One region of the Colwellia sp. MB3u-4 genome, then DNA from elsewhere that is predicted to be linked to it. Evidence: predicted binding sites of a transcription regulator. Region 1 holds the regulator's gene; each other region holds the start of a gene.

Region 1 (4,875 bases):
TCAAATGCGCGTGTTAGAATTCGTAATTACTTAGTATTAGCGGCCAATACGCAGCAGCGTGTTATGCAAGAAAATGTTGAGCGCTTTAAAAGTATTCCTTTAGCGGGCTGCATTTATACTAAATTAGATGAAAGCTTAAGTGTCGGTGAAATTATCACCACATCATTACAAAACGGTTTAGCTATTGGCTATCTTACTGATGGACAAAGAGTTCCGGAAGATATTAAGGTTGCAAATGCTGAGAAATTGGTTACGCTAGCAGACCGAATGGCCACTAAGTATCAAAGCTCAGGGACTGTTTCTTGGCGTAATCCGGTATCAGCCGTCGCAGTATAGTTAGGCAGGCAGAGCAATTATGCTAATTGAATTAAGTAAGCAATTATCCAATTATAAGTAAGCATAAATATTCAAGAGCATAGGTTTATTGTTTCACACTACAGGTAAGTATCACCATCCGTGTAGTTTGGCGCTTGATTGATTCTTACATGACCATTTTGAGTCATGTATGGTTCCACAGCATTAAGTGATTTTTGTACGTTGAGGTCAGCTTAAAATGACCGATTATTTATTGCAATGGGCATTACATAGAGAAGTTATATAGATGATAGATCAAGCGAGTGGCTTAAGAAAAATGCAAAACCCCGAATACATAAAAGTCATCGCTGTTTCTGGCGGTAAAGGCGGGGTTGGTAAAACTAATGTCTCATTAAATACTGCCATTTCTTTAGCTAAATTAGGTAAGCGGGTTTTAGTGCTAGATGCCGACTTAGGCTTGGCTAATGTTGATGTTATGCTAGGTTTGCGCGTAAAACGCAACCTGTCGCATGTGCTATCGGGTGAATGTGAACTGGATGATATTATTATTCAAGGCCCTGCCGGCATTAATATTATTCCTGCGACATCAGGCACTCAATCTATGGTGGATTTAACCCCAGCTGAGCATGCCGGACTTATTCGTGCTTTTAGTGATATGAAAACCAAATTTGACATTTTAATTGTTGATACCGCTGCCGGTATCTCAGATATGGTATTAAGTTTTTGCCGTGCATCACAAGATGTTTTATTAGTCGTGTGTGACGAACCCACCTCAATTACTGACTGTTATGCCTTAATGAAATTGTTAAGCCGAGATCACGGGCTATTCAAATTTAAAGTGGTGGCAAACATGGTGCGCACCCCGAATGAAGGTAAAAATTTATTTGCGAAATTAGCTAAAGTCACTGACAGATTTTTGGATGTCACTTTAGAGCTGGTTGCTGTTATACCTTATGATGAAAATATTCGTAAATCTGTGAGAAAACAACAAGCGATTGTCGAGGCATATCCTAACTCGCCAGCGTCAATTGGCCTTAAAGCACTTGCCAAAAACATTGTGAGCTGGCCAGTGCCAAAACAAGCCTCTGGGCATTTAGAATTCTTTATTGAGCAATTACTAGAACACTAAAGCTGTTGAGCTTTTAACTTGTAGCTAGGTATGAACATAACGACGAAGCAGGGTTACAATTGCACAATTCGTGGTGTTTTTTTTGCATGAGTTAAGCGAGCTCTAGCTATAGCAAGTGCGTAGGTTTTTTTACCGCCTGTTAAAGGTCTATCGTTGTTTTTTAACTAACATCGTTAGCAAGTGTAAACTAGCATAGCTACCTAATATGTCTGTCGCCTTGTTAACTGAAAGCCTAATCTATAGCCGAGACTAGAATGAAAATTCTACAGGCCCTATTTAACAAACAAGTGAGTTATCGTGTTAAAAGTACATACTTATAGTGTTGATAAATCGGCCTTGCTGGAGCGACACACAGTACTCGTGAAGCGCATTGCTTATCATTTGCTTGCCCGACTACCGGCCAGTGTTTTGGTTGATGACCTTGTTCAATCAGGCATGATAGGCTTATTTGAAGCGGCAAATAATTTTGATAATAGCAAAGGTGCTAGCTTTGAAACTTTTGCGGGTATTCGTATTCGTGGTGCCATGCTTGATGAAATTCGTCGGGGTGACTGGGTTCCCCGCTCAGTGCATAAAAATAGTCGCATGATCAGCGAAGCCATCAAAAGCTTAGAAGCGCAATATGGCCGCGACGTTACCGATGTTGAAGTGGCTGAAAAACTTGAAATTTCAATCAATGAATACCATCAGATACTGAATGACGTGAGTTCAGGGAAAATTCTTGGTCTTGATGATTTAGGTGTTAGTGATGATGTGATTGAAATAGCCCACAGTCACCAGCAAGATGAACCTTACGCTAACATTGAACAAAGTTTCTTTAAAAAGTCATTAGCAGAGTGTATTTCTTCTTTACCCGAGCGTGAAGCTTTAGTACTGTCCTTGTATTATGACGAAGAGCTTAACCTTAGAGAAATAGGCCAAGTACTTGATGTGAGTGAATCACGGGTAAGCCAAATACACAGTCAAGCGATGCATAGATTAAAAGCTCGTATGCAATCGTGGCAAAATTAAGTAGAATATTAAAAATATTGTAAAATTTTAAATGTTATCACCGGAGGGTGTCTTGGAAAAAAATATGAAAGTGCTTGTTGTTGACGATTTTTCAACAATGAGACGCATAATCAAAAACTTATTACGCGACTTAGGTTTCACCAATATATCAGAAGCAGATGATGGTAATACCGCGCTGCCGATGCTGAAAGCTGGTGATTTTGATTTTGTTGTTACTGATTGGAATATGCCAGTTATGCAAGGGATAGATTTACTTAAAGCCATTAGAGCGGATGAAAAGTTATCTCATATTCCAGTATTGATGGTGACTGCAGAAGCGAAGAAAGATCAAATTATCATGGCAGCTCAAGCGGGAGTTAATGGTTATATCGTTAAACCTTTTACAGCTGCAACGTTAAGCGCAAAGCTTGATAAAATTTTCCAACGTCTTGGTTAATCACCAATTTTTTTACACAAGGCTGTTATATGAGTAAATATACTAGTATCCATGTTTCTTTAGAACAGGCTAAATTGTTGGTTAAATACCTTGAGGCAGATCAGCAAAACAAAGCGGATGAGTTAATTGCAGAAATTCAAAATCCAGTTCAAACTGCATTGTTTGAAGAAATAGGTAAGTTAACTCGCGAATTGCATAATTCATTGAATAACTTTCATTTTGATTCACGTTTGAATGATTTAGCGACTGCGGACATTCCAGATGCTAAAGAAAGATTGAATTTTGTTATTGATCGTACCGAAGAAGCGGCTAATAAAACCATGGATGTTGTTGAATCAATCTTTCCTGTGGTTAGTAATATTCAACAACAAATCAAGAACGTTAATCCGCTGTGGCATAAATTAATGCACAATGATCTTGATGTTACTGATTTTAAAGTATTATGTCGAGATATCGATGTTTTACTGACAACAACAGAAAAAGAAACCAGCAAAATTCATGGCTTAATGACGGATGTTTTGATGGCGCAAGATTTTCAAGATCTTACCGGCCAAATTATTCGCAAAGTTATTGATTTAGTTTGTGAGGTTGAAGACAGCTTAATAAATATGCTAACAGCCTTTGGTATGGCTTCCAAACAAGAGCAATCGAATTACTTACCAAAATTAGGTGAAAACTTAGTTGAAGGTCCGATTGTTAATCCTGGAAATCGTAAAGATGTTGTTTCAGATCAACACGACGTTGATGATTTATTATCAAGCTTAGGTTTTTAATAGGAGTTACTAAATGTCATTTGAACAAGATGAAGAAATTCTTCAGGATTTTTTAATTGAAGCTGGGGAAATACTTGAAACCTTGTCAGAGCAATTAGTTGAGCTTGAAAATGATCCTGAAAATGCGGAATTGCTCAATGCTATTTTTAGAGGATTTCATACAGTAAAAGGTGGTGCTGGCTTTTTGTCACTTGCCGAGTTAGTTGATGCCTGTCACGGTGCGGAAAATGTTTTCGATACCTTAAGAAATCAACAACGATCAGTTACCTCCTCATTAATGGATGTTATTCTTAAAGCGCTCGACACCATTAATGAAATGTTTGCTCAAGTACAAAATAAAGCGCCATTAAGCCCGGCAGATCCTAGTTTGCTAGCCGAGTTACATCGACTATCTCAGCCGGAAGGACAAGCAGAGTCTGTGGCAGAAAATGTGCTTGCAACGGCTGAGGAAAATATACCAGCAGCCGATAGTAATTCAAGTGACGAAATGTCAGAAGATGAGTTTGAACGCCTATTAGATGAACTTCATGGCAGCGGTGCAAAAAAAGCCAGTGCGCCGGTAGTTGAGCAGCCAACAACATTTAGTAGTGATAGTGGTAGTGATAGTGGTAGTGGTAATGATATTTCGGATGATGAATTCGAATCATTACTGGACGAACTGCACGGTCAAGGTGCATTTTCTCCTGCGGTGACTCCTGCGCAAGCTAGCACAGAAAATTCCGCATCGGCTGATGAAATAGATGATGATGATTTTGAGTCGTTATTAGATGAACTGCACGGAAAAAATCAACGACCTAAAGCTCAAGCACCAGCAAAACCTACTGCAGCAGTTAACGCTGTTACAAAAGCGGCAAGTGCTCCTGCGGCGAATAACATCGCGGCTAAACCGGCAATAAATCAAATACCAGCAAGCGCTGACAAAAAAACCGCACCGGCAAAGCCCGTTCAAGCTGAAACAACGGTGAGGGTTGATACCAAACGACTAGATCAGATCATGAACATGGTTGGCGAGTTAGTTTTAGTGCGTAACCGTCTAGCGAGTCTAGGCATGACAAAAGAAGATGAAGAATTAACCAAGGCCTTGTCAAACCTAGATGCGGTAACGACTGACTTGCAAGGCGCGGTAATGAAAACGCGTATGCAACCCATTAAGAAAGTGTTTGGACGTTTTCCTCGTGTGGTACGAGATCTAGCCCGTAGTCTCAATAAAG
Region 2 (4,875 bases), on a different contig from region 1:
TTTACGTCCTAACTTTAAAGGGCCAATTTTAATGCTAACTGCGAAAGGCACAGACTTTGACCAAGTGTTAGGTTTGGAAATTGGTGCAGATGACTACGTGATTAAGCCTGTTGAGCCAAGAGTACTGCTTGCCCGTGTTAATGCGCTATTGCGTCGTGGCCAGTTGCCAACGGATGGTAAAGAAAATGCTAAAATTAATTGTGGTGAACTGCATATTAGCCGTGGTTCTAGACAAGTGACATTGCATGGCGAAAATGTTGACCTGACTAGCCAAGAGTTTGACTTACTCTGGTTATTAGCTAGTCGTTCAGGCGAAGTGCAGAATCGTGATTATATTTATAAAGCGGTTGTTGGTCGCGAATACGACGGCATGGATAGAAGTGTTGATGTGCGTATATCACGCTTGCGTAAAAAATTACACGATAGTAATGAAACACCTTTTCGTATTAAAACCATTTGGGGACAAGGCTATTTATTTGTTCCAGATGCATGGAGTTAACTATTATTTTAGTGTGTAAGCTGGTGAGCTGTTATAGCGACTCATCAGTATTTATTTCCTTTTTTTAGGCATTTTATGAAACTTGGTCGCTCATTCTTCAGCTTATACTTCCTTATTATTTCTATATTCATCGTATTCTCATGGATGCTTGATGAAGCATGGAGTTCATACCTTGAACAAGACATAGAGTCTTACACTGGTTATAAAAGTATGCTGTTGGCGCTATCTAACTATTTAGAAAAGCACCCAGAAGATCAATGGCAAGAAATACTATCGAAAGCTGCCAAGCAGTGGCAACTGCCATTAAAATTAATGTCAGCGCAAGAAGTAAAAGCTATCAGCCATCAAAATCATGACGTCATTCAAGAAGAAAACACGCATATTTATTATGATAATAACGCGGTAGAAATTCATCACCAGATCAATAATGCTGGCACTGTCATTGTGTTGGGGCCTGCTAAAATGCCAACCCGTCCGAGGCTAGAGGCACTCATTCGTGTTATTTTGCTGGCAATCTTAGCCTGTATATTGTTTTTTTGGTTACGGCCTTTGTCCCGAGACTTGGATCAGTTACAAAAAACGGCAATAGAGTTTGGTCAAGAAAGTTTTGATGTTGTTGCACCACAAGCAAGATCGACTATGGCAGCGCCTATGGTTACGGCGTTTAATACTATGGCCAGTCGTATTAAACGTTTAATCGATGCTCATAAAGAACTCTCAACTGCGGTTGCACATGAATTACGTACACCGTTAGCTCGCACTAAGTTTGCCTTAGAAATGCTAGCCTGCACCGATGATAAAGCCAAACAAGAGAAATATCGCAAAGCCATTAGTAAAGATGTTTGTGAGTTAGAACAACTCATTAGTGAAATGCTAATTTACGCTAGTTTCGATAATGACAAACCCGAAATAAATTTTAGCGAAGAATCATTGGTGGATATTGTCGAAAAACAGGTCAGTAATTACCAACAATTTGAACAAAAATTTAACATTGTTAACCTGCTTGGAAATGAACGAGTTGAGGTTGATCGACACTTTATTAGTCGAGCGTTGAATAATTATATTTCTAATGCCATAAAATACGGTAACGGTGAAATAGACATCACAATTACAAAAAGTGAAGATTACTGCCAGATAAGTGTTACCGACAATGGTGAGGGAGTCTGCGATGATTTCAAATGTACTATATTTGATGCTTTTTCCCGTGGTGATGTATCTCGTAACCGTCAAACAGGAGGTTTTGGTTTAGGTCTAGCCATCGTTTGTCGGATTATGGAGTGGCATGGTGGCAGTGCATCTGTTGTTGATAGCAAAAATGGTGGCGCGAGCTTCATACTGCGTTGGCCCATTAAACAAATTTCTGCTTAGTGGATAAAAATCAGTCAATACTTTGTATTTACTATAAAAATTAATAATTAATTACGCATAGCGTTAAAGTAATCTGTGCTGCTGCCGATACAAATATTATCGGTAGCAAAACAGTAGATTATTTTGACCCTAAACGCTTTATCAAACGACATACTTGTTCATGAACTTCAGTTAGGCGAACAGCTTAACCAAAGTGTTCATCATGCTCGTCGTTCTGATTTTTCGCTGTTACTCGCCATGCTAACCGACGATGTTAGAGCGCATAGCCAATTTACATTACCACTTTCACAAATACCTGAAAAAACCACTTCAGCAGAACAGTTACGAAAATATTTTCAATTACCTGATGAAGCCCCTTTAGCAGTAAAAGATGTTGCTGATATCAGCAGTTATAATCAGGCAAATTTGATTGAAAAACAGCAGTTAGAAGACCTAAGATTAGCAAATATACTTAATCCTAAACCATTGGCGTTTCGTGATGATGTAAAACATATAAACCAACAGGTGATGACTAATACCAGTTTATATTGCCAGCAAAAAAATCAAGACATATCATTAACACAAACACCACCAAGAGCCGACTTCAATGCTATGGCTTGGTTAGCGGCAGTGCAAACTACTATTGTTAAAGCACCGCTAATGGAAGCGGTTGCCTAAAAAGTCTTAGCACAACAATGTTTAAACTTTTTCTCACTGCCACAAAAACAAAACTCATTTTTTTTGGGTTTATTTAATGCTTTGCTATCTGACACCTCACCATCAAGATATCGCCATGCGCTATCTTCAAGCACAAAATTAGATTGTTCTCGCATTTGCCAGATTTGTTTGTGAACTTGATAAAAAGCAGAAAACTCTACTTGAGCATTATGACGGTTAGCTAAATCTTTTTCGTGATCACTGGCATAGTGAATAATGAGTTTCAGCCATTTTGTTTCTGCAGCCCATTGTGCGATGTCATCAATGGATTGTTCAGCTTGGCTTGATTGGGCATAAGTAAGGTAAATATACTCGGCCTGTTGTGTTGCGTAAGCAGAGTAGCGTGACCGCATCAGTTGTTCTGGAGAGTTAGCCGGTTTTGTTGCCATGATTAAAGGTTGGCAACACAGTGTAAAGGTTTGTTCTGAGCCGCATGGACATAACATCTAGATAAACTATTTAAAGGGCAATTATGTTTAGTTTATCATGACAATTATTATGCTTTACATAGTTTATGGCTTTAATTTTTTAGTTAATCTAACTTAGCCCAACGCTTTTTGCGCTTGAGATTAAGTCGTCGGATTAAGCACAATTTATTGCTTTATTTTTGTTTTAAAACCTTGACTAAATATAGTAATTTAATGCAATTGGTTTATCGCTTTATAATCTGTTTTTTGTAATAAAATACATTGAGTTTTTCCTAAGGCAGCACAGCGAGATATTTCTTTTAATTCGGCTTGATTATAGTTGGCGTTTGATAGAATCATCGCAGAACATGTACCTTTTAATAACGTGTTTTTGATATGCTCTAAACTGACATTGACCTTATTTGCATTCACTTTTAGTATTTTTGCTGGATTAATTTTACCCATGTTAGAGAGTTGTTCTAGCGAGGCATTTTCTGGATTAATCATTAAAATCCACTTTTTATCATCATGGTGGTTTTGACAAATGTCCTGGTACTTTTCAGAGACATCTCCGAGGTTATTTACACTAATAATATTACACCAAGCAGAAGATAAATTAATTTGAGGTGGTAAATTAATACTAGGGGCTATAGCTAAGCTGTTGTTATTTATTTTTAAATTTATTTTATTAGTGTTAATCATAGTGCCTACCTCGATATACTGTATGAATGTACAGTATATCGGTTTTGATGCTATTTCAAGCATTATTTTACTGATATTTACTCAAGGTTATAAGAAGAGTCGCTTTTTTAAATCGATAATTTAAAGAAGTTAAGCTGATTTTTTATGTGTAAAGTAAGCGTAGCTAGAGCTTAGTAGTTAGAGATTAATTATACTGTTTAACGCTATTTACACTACAGCTGCGTAACTTACGACACGGGTAAATTTTAAGGAATAATTGCTCTAAACATTAAAGGTGAAAAGATAAACACCGCATTCTACTATGTTACTGGTGCAAATTGATTTAAAATGAAACTTCTACAGAGCGAACGACAATAACCAAGAATATTAATAAATACATATCCAATTACGTCGTTAATTTCATCTCGAAGTGTATAACCAAGCTATTGAGTTTACGTGCTAAAACTATTACGGTTAGTTATATGTAAATAGCTAAATTTTTATCGATAGTTTGGCTTGAAATAAGTTAAATAAGTTAAATAGGTTCTAAAGTAACAATATGAGAATTTTACTCGTTGAAGACGATCTGCCATTAGCACAAGCATTACAACAGTCGTTACGACATGAGGGCTTCTTGGTTAATCACGTTGATACCGGCGAAGACGCATTAACGTCATTGACTATTCCTGATCATGACATGGTAATTTTAGATTTAGGCTTGCCTGACATGGATGGTTTATTAGTGCTAAAAAAGCTTAGAGCTAAAAAGAAAACTACGCCAGTTATTGTGCTGACCGCGCGCGACACTATTGAGCAGCGTGTTCAAGGACTAGACTTTGGCGCCGATGATTACTTAATTAAACCTTTTGACATTAACGAGCTTCTTGCTCGCTTACGGGTGATTGAACGCCGATTAGGCACTGCTGATAGCGCAATAATCTCCATTGCCTTGGTAAAGCTCGATACGACTGCCCACAAAGTGTTTATCGAAGATAAAGAACTGTCCTGTTCAAAAAAAGAATATATGGTGCTAAAAGTATTAATGGAAAATGCTGGGCGAATTCAGTCACGAGAGCAAATTGAATCACGTCTTTACGATTGGGGTGAAGAAGTGATGAGTAATGCGGTAGAAGTCCATATTCACAATTTACGCAAAAAATTACCTGAAAAATTTATCCAAACGGTTCGTGGTGTTGGCTACACCATAAATAAGGCTTAAAAGTT
Region 3 (4,875 bases), on a different contig from region 1:
TTACAGCATCAATTTAGCCAACAACAATCTGATTTAACTGGCCTTAGCGGTGGCCGTGTGAGCTTGATCCCACACCAATTATATATTGCCGAAGAAGTTGGTAGTCGTTTTGCGCCACGGGTTTTATTAGCCGATGAAGTCGGCTTAGGTAAAACCATCGAAGCGGGTTTAATTATTCATCAACAATTGGTCACAGGGCGTGCTAAACGTGTGCTGATCATAGTACCAGAGTCATTGATGCATCAATGGTTGGTTGAAATGTTACGCCGCTTTAATTTGTCGTTTAGTATTTTTGATGAAAGTCGCTGTGAAGAAATCACCGCTAACAGCGAAGAGGAAAATCCCTTTAGTTCTGAACAACTGGTGCTGGTCAATCTGGGTTTTATTACCAAAAACCCTCGTTGGTATGAAGCTATTATGGATGAAGAATGGGACTTGATGGTGGTTGATGAGGCGCACCATTTAAACTGGCAGCAAGATAATGTCAGCATTGAATACCAATGTATTGAACAGTTAGCGCAAACTATTCCTGGGGTGTTATTGTTAACAGCAACACCCGATCAATTAGGCCATGAAGGTCACTTTGCCCGTTTGCGTTTGCTTGATCCTGATCGCTTTTTTGACTATCAAAAATTCACCGAAGAAGAGCTGCATTATACCGAAGTCGCCAATGCGGCCAATACTTTGGTTACCGATGAGCCATTAGCGACTGAACAAATAACCACCTTGACCAACTTATTGCACGAAGCTGACGTTAGCGCACATATCGCAGCGATAAATCATCTGGAAGAAGCAGCTAAAAAAAATGCTCGCCAGCACATTCTTGACCAGCTTTTAGACCGTCATGGCACTGGCCGTATATTATTTCGTAATAGTCGCAACACCATTAAAGGTTTTCCAGGTCGTGAATTACATGCCACACCACTGGTGATGCCAGAAGCCTATCAAGACTCGATCAATGAACTATTATTGTCGGGCACAACTGAAGATTTAAAGTCGCAAGCACAAGCAAAACTCTTGTTTACGCCCGAAATATTGTTCAGCTTAGATAGCCATGAAGACTGGGCTGATATTGACCCACGTGTTGACTATTTAATCGCACTATTACAGTCGTTGAAAAAAGAAAAAGTGGTGGTAATTTGTGCACATGCGCAAACAGCAATTGACTTGGAAAACGCCTTACGTGTTAAAGAAGGTATGCGTGCAGCAGTATTTCATCAAGGCTTAAGTATTTTTGAACGCGATCGTGCGGCCGCTTATTTTGCTCAAGATGAAGATAGCGCCCAAGTGCTACTGTGTTCTGAAATTGGTAGTGAAGGACGTAACTTCCAATTTGCTCATCATTTAGTGTTATTTGATTTACCACTTAACCCTGATTTACTTGAACAACGTATCGGGCGTTTAGACCGTATCGGCCAAACAGAAATTATTCGTATCCATGTGCCCTACTTTGAAGAGTCAGCGCAGAGCTTACTGTTTAATTGGTATACACAAGCGTTGAACGCTTTTGAACATACCTGCATTACCGGTCACTCGGTGTTTAAAGCTTTTGGTGAAAGCTTATTTGAGCTTGCACTTAGTGCCAACTGGGACTCTAGCGAAGCACAAAACTTGATTGAGCAAAGCCATGAAAAGCATCTGACCATCAAACAAGATTTAGAAACCGGTCGTGATAAACTGCTTGAGTTACATTCTTCTGGCCAAGGTAAAGCCCATGCTTTAGTGGAGAAAATAGCAAAATTAGATCAGCAAATTCATTTGCCACAATTTATGTTTCAGCTGCTAGACGTTTTTGGTATTCAACAAGATGATAAAGCCGATAACGCCATTGCCCTGCAGCCTTCTGAGCATATGTTATGTGCCAACTTTCCGTGCTTACCAGAAGACGGTACCACCATTACCTTTAATCGTGACACCGCCTTAGCGGTTGAAAATTATCAGCTGATCACTTGGGATCATCCTATGGTGCGCGGCGCGATGGAACTGGTACTTTGTGATGAAATTGGTAACGCTAGTATTGGTGTTTTGAAAAATCCCGCACTACCTACCGGCACATTTTTCTTAGAGTGCATATTTACCTTAGCCGCCATCGCACCGAGTAATTTGCAACTAGGGCGTTATTTGCCCACTACGCCTATTCGGATATTAGTCGACAAAAATGGCAATAACCTTGCTGATAAAGTTAGCGAAACCGTATTAGATCAACAATTATCACCGGTTAAAAAGCAAGTGGCATTACAGTTAGTTAAAGCACTTAGAAGCCAAGTGGCTCCGTTAGTCGCCAAAGCAGAAGACCATGCCGAGCAGCAAGTTGATTCGATTCAACAAAAAGCGCTAAAAGCCATGCACCTAGCTATGGATGAAGAGCATCAACGCTTAACCGCGCTAAAAGCGATCAACCCAAGTGTGCGTCAGCAAGAAATTGACTTTATTCTTATGCAAAAAAAGGCTTTGGCTGAATATATTGAAAAAGCAAAAATTCAATTTGAAGCGGTACGTTTAATTGTGGTCAGCAACTAAGTCAATACAGACTAAAAGCTAAACACTAAAAGCTCTTGATAAAAGCCATCAGGCTGGGCATATTCTGTCACCTGATGGCTAGCTTACCAACATCAAAAAGTACAACCTTCAACAGTACAAGCGTTTAAAAGGAAAACAATAAAATGGCTGCTAACCCTGACTTTATTTATCAGCCTCAAATGCGCCCCTACCTTGATATTATTTATCACGACAATGATATTGTGGTCGTCAATAAATCCAGTGGTTTATTGACCGTATCTGGCCGTTTACCTGAGCATCAAGACTGTTTAGAAAGTAGAGTGCACAAAGTATTGCCCACGGCAACTATTGTGCATCGATTAGACATGGCGACATCGGGTATTATGGTGATGGCACTTAATAAACCTGCGCATGTGGCTATTAGTCGCCAGTTTGAAAAACGCTTAACGCAAAAAAGCTATATTGCTCGGGTCTTTGGTAAGATTGAAAAAGCGCAAGGCTCTGTTGAGCAACCCCTAATGGGTGATTGGCCTAATAGACCAAAACAAAAAATAGATCATCAACAAGGTAAAGCGGCATTAACGCATTATAAGGTATTAAGTTATCGTAAAGATATTGATGGTCAAACTAGCACCTTAGTTGAGCTGACACCCATAACAGGACGCTCTCACCAGTTGCGCGTGCATATGCTGTGGCTTGGCCACCCAATACTCGGTGATCGACTTTATGCCCACGAGCAAGCCTTGGCGATGAGTAGCCGTTTACAATTGCATGCCCAAATGCTACAAATAAGCCATCCAGTGACAGCGCAAACCTTAACATTTTCAAAAGCCTGTCCGTTTGATTAACACCAAGAGCGGCGAGAGCTAGTTAAAAGCTAGTTAAAAGCTAATTAAAGAAAGCCCCACTAGCGTCGATAATATCACTAGAGCCGGTTTTGTCGCGCTTAATAATCCGTTATTAATGATCCGTTATCGACCATCAGTTACTGATACTCAATGTGCAGTTATTGCTCAGTCACCCATTTGAGGAAGTTTGCTTTTTATGCGCTTAAACATACGCCCACTATTTTTATTCATCGCGTTAACGACCTTAAGTCTATTAGTTAACAGCGCGCACTCATGGGCAATGGAGACTGCTCCGCCTGAAAAGCCAACGGATAACACGAGCTCAACAGCGCCAAAAAGCACTGAAGCTGACACTAACACTGAAACTGAAGCTAGCACTGCGCCAACAAAGTCCACAGAAGATAGCCAGCAAAATAAAGTCATGATCAAGGCACCTGTTGATGCTTTTGAGCAGCAGCAGCAAGATATTAAACACTACTTAGCGCAAGAAAAAATAGTGCCATTACTGGTAGGTACTGACAGCTACCTTACGGTCATTAATGAACACACCACGGCAATTAATAAAGGCGTGATGGTGTTAATTCCTGATTGGCAACAAAGCATAGCAACACCTAATGCACTCAATCAGCTAAGTAGCAATATGCCACAACATGGCTGGACCACCATTACCTTGCATCCCCCGCATAAACCGCAAAGCTACCCTTCACAAGCCTTCACGGCGCAAGAGCGTAGCACTGAAGATATTGAGACCTTAACAAACTATGAGAAAAAATTTGCTGATGTTATGCAAGCAGTCATTACAAAAGCGAAAAGCTACCCAGGCGTCATTATTGTGGTGGCAGAAGGCAATCATAGCGCCGTATTACTGAATATCTATCAACAAGCATTGGTGGCCGAACCCAGTGCTTTAGTGATGCTCAGTAGTTATATGCCGACCTTGCCCGAAAACGATAAAATTGCTCAACAACTCGCGCTAAGCGATTATCCTATACTCGATTTATATTTGCAGCGCGATCACCGTTTAGTACTGGCCAGCGCAAAAATGAGAAAGGATTTTGCCCAAAGAGCCATGAAAATATATTACCGACAAAGACAATTAAGTAATCAAGCTACGGGTTACTATCCGAAACAAACCTTAACCAAAGCTATTATCAGTTGGCTAAGTGCGATGGGTTGGTAATTAAAAGCAGCTATCAGTTTGAAGTTATAAGCTGTCAGTAAAAATAAACACCAACTGCATGTTGGCATTGTCTGACAACTGACAGCTTTAAACTTATCGCTAAAAGTAGCTGTCAGTTTGAAGTTATGAGCTGTCAGTAAAAATAAACACCACTGCATGTTGGCATTATCTGACAACTGACAGCTTTAAACTTAGAACTAAAAAAGCTGTCAGTAAAAATAAACACCAACGGCAAGTTGGCATTGTCTGACAGCTGACAGCTTTAAACTTATCGCTAAAAGCTCTTAATTCGGCCTTGTTTCAACCCCGATCTCTGGTCGCTTTCTAAAGAGACTAGCGATATCTTCT
Region 4 (4,875 bases), on a different contig from region 1:
CGGCACAAGATTAAGTTTTCTTTTTCTGTTTTTTCGATAGCTAAATTGAGTATCTCTAACAGATCTACAGCCTCTTTTGCGATAGGTTTTGCGCTATATTCAGGCTTGTGAGCACCTTCTGCATACCATTTATCATCAGTAAAGTTGAGGGTCATATCCGTTAAGGTTTTTATAAACTCTTTGCTACTAGTTTTGCCGCTATCAGTGGCATCTACATAATCCAAATCTTCAATTATTGGAAAGGTTTTTAGTTGATAACCCTCCTCCTCAACTAACCTTATATGCTCTAGCGCTTGAATATAACCCGGTTGCTTTCTACCTTTTTTATTTTGCACCCAAGCCTTATCAAGGATTAAGCTCCGACCTTCTTGAGTGTGAGTATCCCAAGCACCAAAAATAACAAACTTAGCTGCATGGTTTACAAATGAAAAATCAGTTCTCCAATTATTCGCTGTACCACCATGAGACTCGATAAATTTCTTCCTAGACAACTGACGTACTCCTTTTCAAAAATGATTTATAAAATTACATAGCTTATAAAGCCATTACAATTGATTCTGCACTAAAGTGAGTTAAATCAGTACAAATAAATTAAAAATTACTGATATAGGTAAAAATAACAGTCGCTGAATAAATTACTGCCTAGCGCTCATCACTATAAAATATGGCTATGAAATTAATTTTACACCTAACTAGAAAAAAGCAAAAACCAACATTAACACCTTGTTTTAGTTATTTATTTAAATGAACACAATAGAAATATCAGCCAAGTGAATTGTTTAAAGTGGCTCGATATAGCCGTACTTCATGGTAAATGTTCACCGTTACCGCTGGCTAAATAACCGACTATTATCCTTGTTACGGTTCAAGCTGATCGACTTCTTTAGCACTTAAAGCTTCAACAAAAGACTGTAGCCCTGCTTGCACCAACTGATAAGTTTTATCAATATTATGGCTAATATCGCCCGCCAATACTTTTAAATCACCTAAAATATCCTTGGCTTCAGCAAAACCTTGCTCTATACCGCCACTGATAATATCAACAAAAGCCGTTAACGATTCTTCTGCAGCCATTTCAGGATGCTGCTCTTGATAAGCACCTAGAAACTGAGTACTAAAAGCAACAATACGCTCTGCTGTTGCTTCAGGGCTGAAATCAACCCCCGACTGATAACTGTCCTCAACGCTACTTTCAACAGGATTATCAGCCCAGGTTTCCTTAAGCGCTTCGTTTATGCCCTGTAATGCAGTTTTTAACAACAATGACAGCGGCTGATCGCCCATGGTGGTATTGAACTTCAGTGAAGATTCTATAATAGCGGCATTAAGCTGCTTTTTATGGTTGGCATAAATAGAGTCTTGTGATTTAACAATATTTTTATCATTAGCCAACTCAGATATTTGCTGCCCCTTTGGCTTGTTCAAGGTTTTATCTGAGGCGTTTGCTAATGTTCGAACATCTTGGCTATAGCTATCATTAGGTTTAATTGTTGAGCTCATAAAATTCACCTCGGTTTATCAAAGCATATAGGATACCAATCTCACTCATTATCTGATCATTTTTACTGGTTAAAATAACCCACTACTGCGTTATTTATTTAACAATTAGCACAACTCGTTATTAAAATAAATGTCTTATATTTGGCCATTTTCCTGCGTATAAAGTAGACCACCTAATTAATGAAATTGATATAACAAGTATCGGCACCATTAAGTGTAACTTAAGTTTACCCTGTAACTATCTCACTCAACGCAAGCTTACACTCATCATCATAATGCTGTTTTATCAAAAATTTTCAGTGAACATTACGGGTTAATTTTGGCCTATGCTGACTTTATTATTTCACCCGCTACTGGCATGGCTAACGATAATGAATAGCGCGCAGCTTTAATCATTTTTTTAAAAAACAATGATACTTTATTAAGCACTTAGTACGGCAATTCCCCCCTGGTATTTTCGACATTAGATGGCCCAAATGCTACAATTTCAATTTTAAAATAAACAAAAATAAGCGCTGCTGAATGTCTGATATTGTATTACTGAAAACCGGTATAGAACTCCCGATGAACGCAGAAATGGTTTATTTCAATTACTTCTGGTTACGCGATAATTGCGCCACCTCATGGGATAGCAGCACTCAGGAACGCACCTTTGATATTCTTGATGAAGCTGATGATTTACACGCAACAAGCGCCTGGATAAATGCAGCCTCACTGGAAGTTATTTGGAGCGATGGCTATCAAAGTCGTTACAACCTAGACTGGCTTGAACGTTGGCACAAGGGAGAAAACCATGGTGATTTGGCCGTTCGTGCCCGTAAAACTTGGTACGGCGATCACTACCCAAACATGGCGCGTTTTAGCTATGACGATGTGATGGCTAACCCCGCCAGTGTAGCCGATTGGGCGGAGGCCATGTTAGATGAAGGTGTTGCCCTGATTCAAGATATGCCAAATTCAAACGAAGGGCTGAAAACCCTATGCGAACTGTTTGGCACTGTGCGACCCTCTTTTTCTGGTTACACCTTTGATGTCCAGTCTAAAGCTAATCCTGAAAACCTTGCTTACACCAGCAAAGCACTTGAGTTACATACTGATTTACCTGCAGAAGAACTGGCTCCAGGTATCCAGTTCTTGCACTGTAGGGTTAATGATGCAGAAGGCGGCAACAGCTTGTTTGTCGATGCAACTACCGTGGCCAACGCCTTAAAACAAAGCTATCCACAATATTTCAAAATACTGACAGAATACCAAGTACCTTATCGCTATACCACCCACTATCAAGATGTTCGCACTAAGCAGCGAATAATCGAACTCGACCCTAATAATGGTGAGGTTAGCGGTATTAATTTTAGTCAGCACTTAGCTGATGTATTTGATTTTTCTCAGCGTGAAATGGATACTTTTTATCCCGCTTTTCGTAAGTTTGGACAGATGCTACAAGACGCTCAATATTTGATGACCTTTCGCCTAAATGCTGGCGAATGTATGGTGTTCGACAACCACCGCATCGCTCACGGCCGAGCTTCCTTTATCAAGGGCAGTGGCGCAAGGCACTTACGGGGTTGTTATGTTGACCGAGGCGATCTGCGCAGTGTTTACCGTGTTTTACGTGCTAGCTATCCAAAAGCAGAAGCAGAAGTAACGGCGCCACTTTAGCCATCACTAGAGACCTAATCAGTCGAAATCTATTGAGGATAAGAAAATTGAGGATAAGCAAAATGCAAACAGAACAAGAATTACGCGTCGATTTGGCCGCTGCTTTCAGGCTTATTTATGAAATGGATATGCATGAGTCAGTGGCCAATCATTTAAGCGCTGCGGTCTCTGCAGATGGTAAAAAATTCCTGATGAACCGTCGCTGGATGCATTTTTCAAATGTTACGGCAAGTAATCTACAGTTACTGGATAGTGAAGACGATAGTATTATGCAGACTGACCAAGCGCCTGATGCTTCGGCTTGGAGTATTCATGGCAATATGCATGCGTTATTGCCAACAGCCCGAGTTATTCTGCACCTACATTCTACCTATGCCACTGTACTCTCAACGTTAAAAGATCCACGTATATTGCCCATTGATAACAATACCGCGCGCTTCTTTGAGCGCATCGCCTATGATGAAAGTTTTGGCGGTATTGCCACCAGTGATACAGAAGGCAAACGCATCGTGGATAGCCTGGCCGGTAAAAATGCTTTAATGATGGGTAATCACGGCATTACGGTTACTGGCGCGACGATCGCCGAAGCTTTTGAGGATCTGTATTATCTGGAAAAAGCTTGTAAGACTATGGTGTTGGCTTATTCCACCGGCCAGCCTCTGAATATTCTCTCTCATGAGTTAGCGCGACAAACAGCAGAAAGTTGGGATGAGTTTCGAGGGCAGTCTTACGCTCATTTTGAGCAGCAAAAAGCTATGCTCGATAAAAAGGGTAGCTCGTATCGGGAATAATAATACCTTATTACCCCATACTCGCGCTTTAAAATGTCTCAGTTGTGTGACAAAAAACTATGTTTGATCAGGCGTTATACCAACATCAGGCGATAGTTAGATCTGAGTTAGATCTGAGTTAGATCTGAACTAAGCCTGAACTAGGCCTGAACTAGGCCTGAACTAGGTTAGAATGAGGCCAGAGTCAATCTGGCCTCATTCTAACCTAGATGGGTTTCAAGCCATACGGCGTTTTATTTAGCTTTGCCAACTAATATCAGGCTTCCAACAACTAATCCACGCGGGAATATCACTCGCAGGCATAGGTCTGGCAATGCCGTAACCTTGTGCTAATTCACAGCCCAGTTGCAATAGCGCTGTGCCGTGTTCAATCGTTTCAACGCCTTCTGCAATCACTTCACGCTTGAATGATTTAGCTAAAGCAATGACGCCTTCAACAATGGCCAAATCGTCAACATTCACTAGCATATCTCGCACAAAGCTTTGATCTATTTTAATCAGGTTGGCAGGTAAACGTCTAAGATAAGTCAGAGACGAATAGCCAGTACCAAAATCATCTAAAGAAAAATTTACGCCTAACGCCATACAGTCATTCATGGTGGTTGAGACCCGAATCACATCATCTAAGGCACTTGTTTCTAACACTTCTAGTTCTAAATGGCGTGCTTCAACATCTGCATGGGCGGCTAGTAGCCTAGTGAGTTTATTGGTAAAATCAGGCTGCTGTAATTGCATGGCAGCAATATTTACACTTATACCTGTGGGTAAGATAAGTCCTATGGTTTGCCATTGGCTAATTTGTCTCAATGCCGTATCAATAACCCATTCACCCATTTCGATACTCATAGGGTGATTTTCAATCAAGGGCAAGAACTCAAAGGGGTTTAATAAGCCTCGCTCGGGATGTTGCCAACGAATCAGCGCC

What was found. Region 1 encodes FliA, which starts transcription of late flagellar genes. Its sites were predicted from a motif close to CTAAAGNTNNNNNNNNNNNNGCCGATA; they were not measured.
Region 2: a site for FliA is predicted at 1,931-1,957, ahead of H4J61_RS13815 (VC2046/SO_2500 family protein). Genes of this name have one in related genera too.
Region 3: a site for FliA is predicted at 3,392-3,418, ahead of H4J61_RS04555 (DUF3530 family protein). Genes of this name have one in related genera too.
Region 4: a site for FliA is predicted at 1,700-1,726, ahead of H4J61_RS07525 (DUF5610 domain-containing protein). Genes of this name have one in related genera too.

Annotation. Positions count from the first base shown of each region.
Region 1 is NZ_JACGVE010000083.1:86,501-91,375, reverse strand. Features, by position in the region: gene flhF (flagellar biosynthesis protein FlhF) at 1-336, shown strand, start outside; gene H4J61_RS13510 (MinD/ParA family protein) at 602-1,444, shown strand; gene H4J61_RS13505 (RNA polymerase sigma factor FliA) at 1,742-2,455, shown strand; gene cheY (chemotaxis response regulator CheY) at 2,508-2,891, shown strand; gene H4J61_RS13495 (protein phosphatase CheZ) at 2,921-3,664, shown strand; gene H4J61_RS13490 (chemotaxis protein CheA) at 3,678-4,875, shown strand, end outside.
Region 2 is NZ_JACGVE010000086.1:72,634-77,508, reverse strand. Features, by position in the region: gene H4J61_RS13825 (response regulator) at 1-499, shown strand, start outside; gene H4J61_RS13820 (ATP-binding protein) at 575-1,867, shown strand; gene H4J61_RS13815 (VC2046/SO_2500 family protein) at 1,991-2,524, shown strand; gene H4J61_RS13810 (YchJ family protein) at 2,521-2,952, opposite strand; gene H4J61_RS13805 (hypothetical protein) at 3,202-3,672, opposite strand; gene H4J61_RS13800 (response regulator transcription factor) at 4,211-4,870, shown strand.
Region 3 is NZ_JACGVE010000068.1:192,475-197,349, reverse strand. Features, by position in the region: gene rapA (RNA polymerase-associated protein RapA) at 1-2,520, shown strand, start outside; gene H4J61_RS04560 (pseudouridine synthase) at 2,664-3,347, shown strand; gene H4J61_RS04555 (DUF3530 family protein) at 3,544-4,527, shown strand; gene H4J61_RS04550 (efflux RND transporter permease subunit) at 4,812-4,875, opposite strand, start outside.
Region 4 is NZ_JACGVE010000075.1:313,543-318,417, forward strand. Features, by position in the region: gene H4J61_RS07520 (HNH endonuclease) at 1-491, opposite strand, end outside; gene H4J61_RS07525 (DUF5610 domain-containing protein) at 859-1,500, opposite strand; gene H4J61_RS07530 (TauD/TfdA family dioxygenase) at 2,023-3,159, shown strand; gene H4J61_RS07535 (class II aldolase/adducin family protein) at 3,222-3,950, shown strand; gene H4J61_RS07540 (EAL domain-containing protein) at 4,188-4,875, opposite strand, start outside.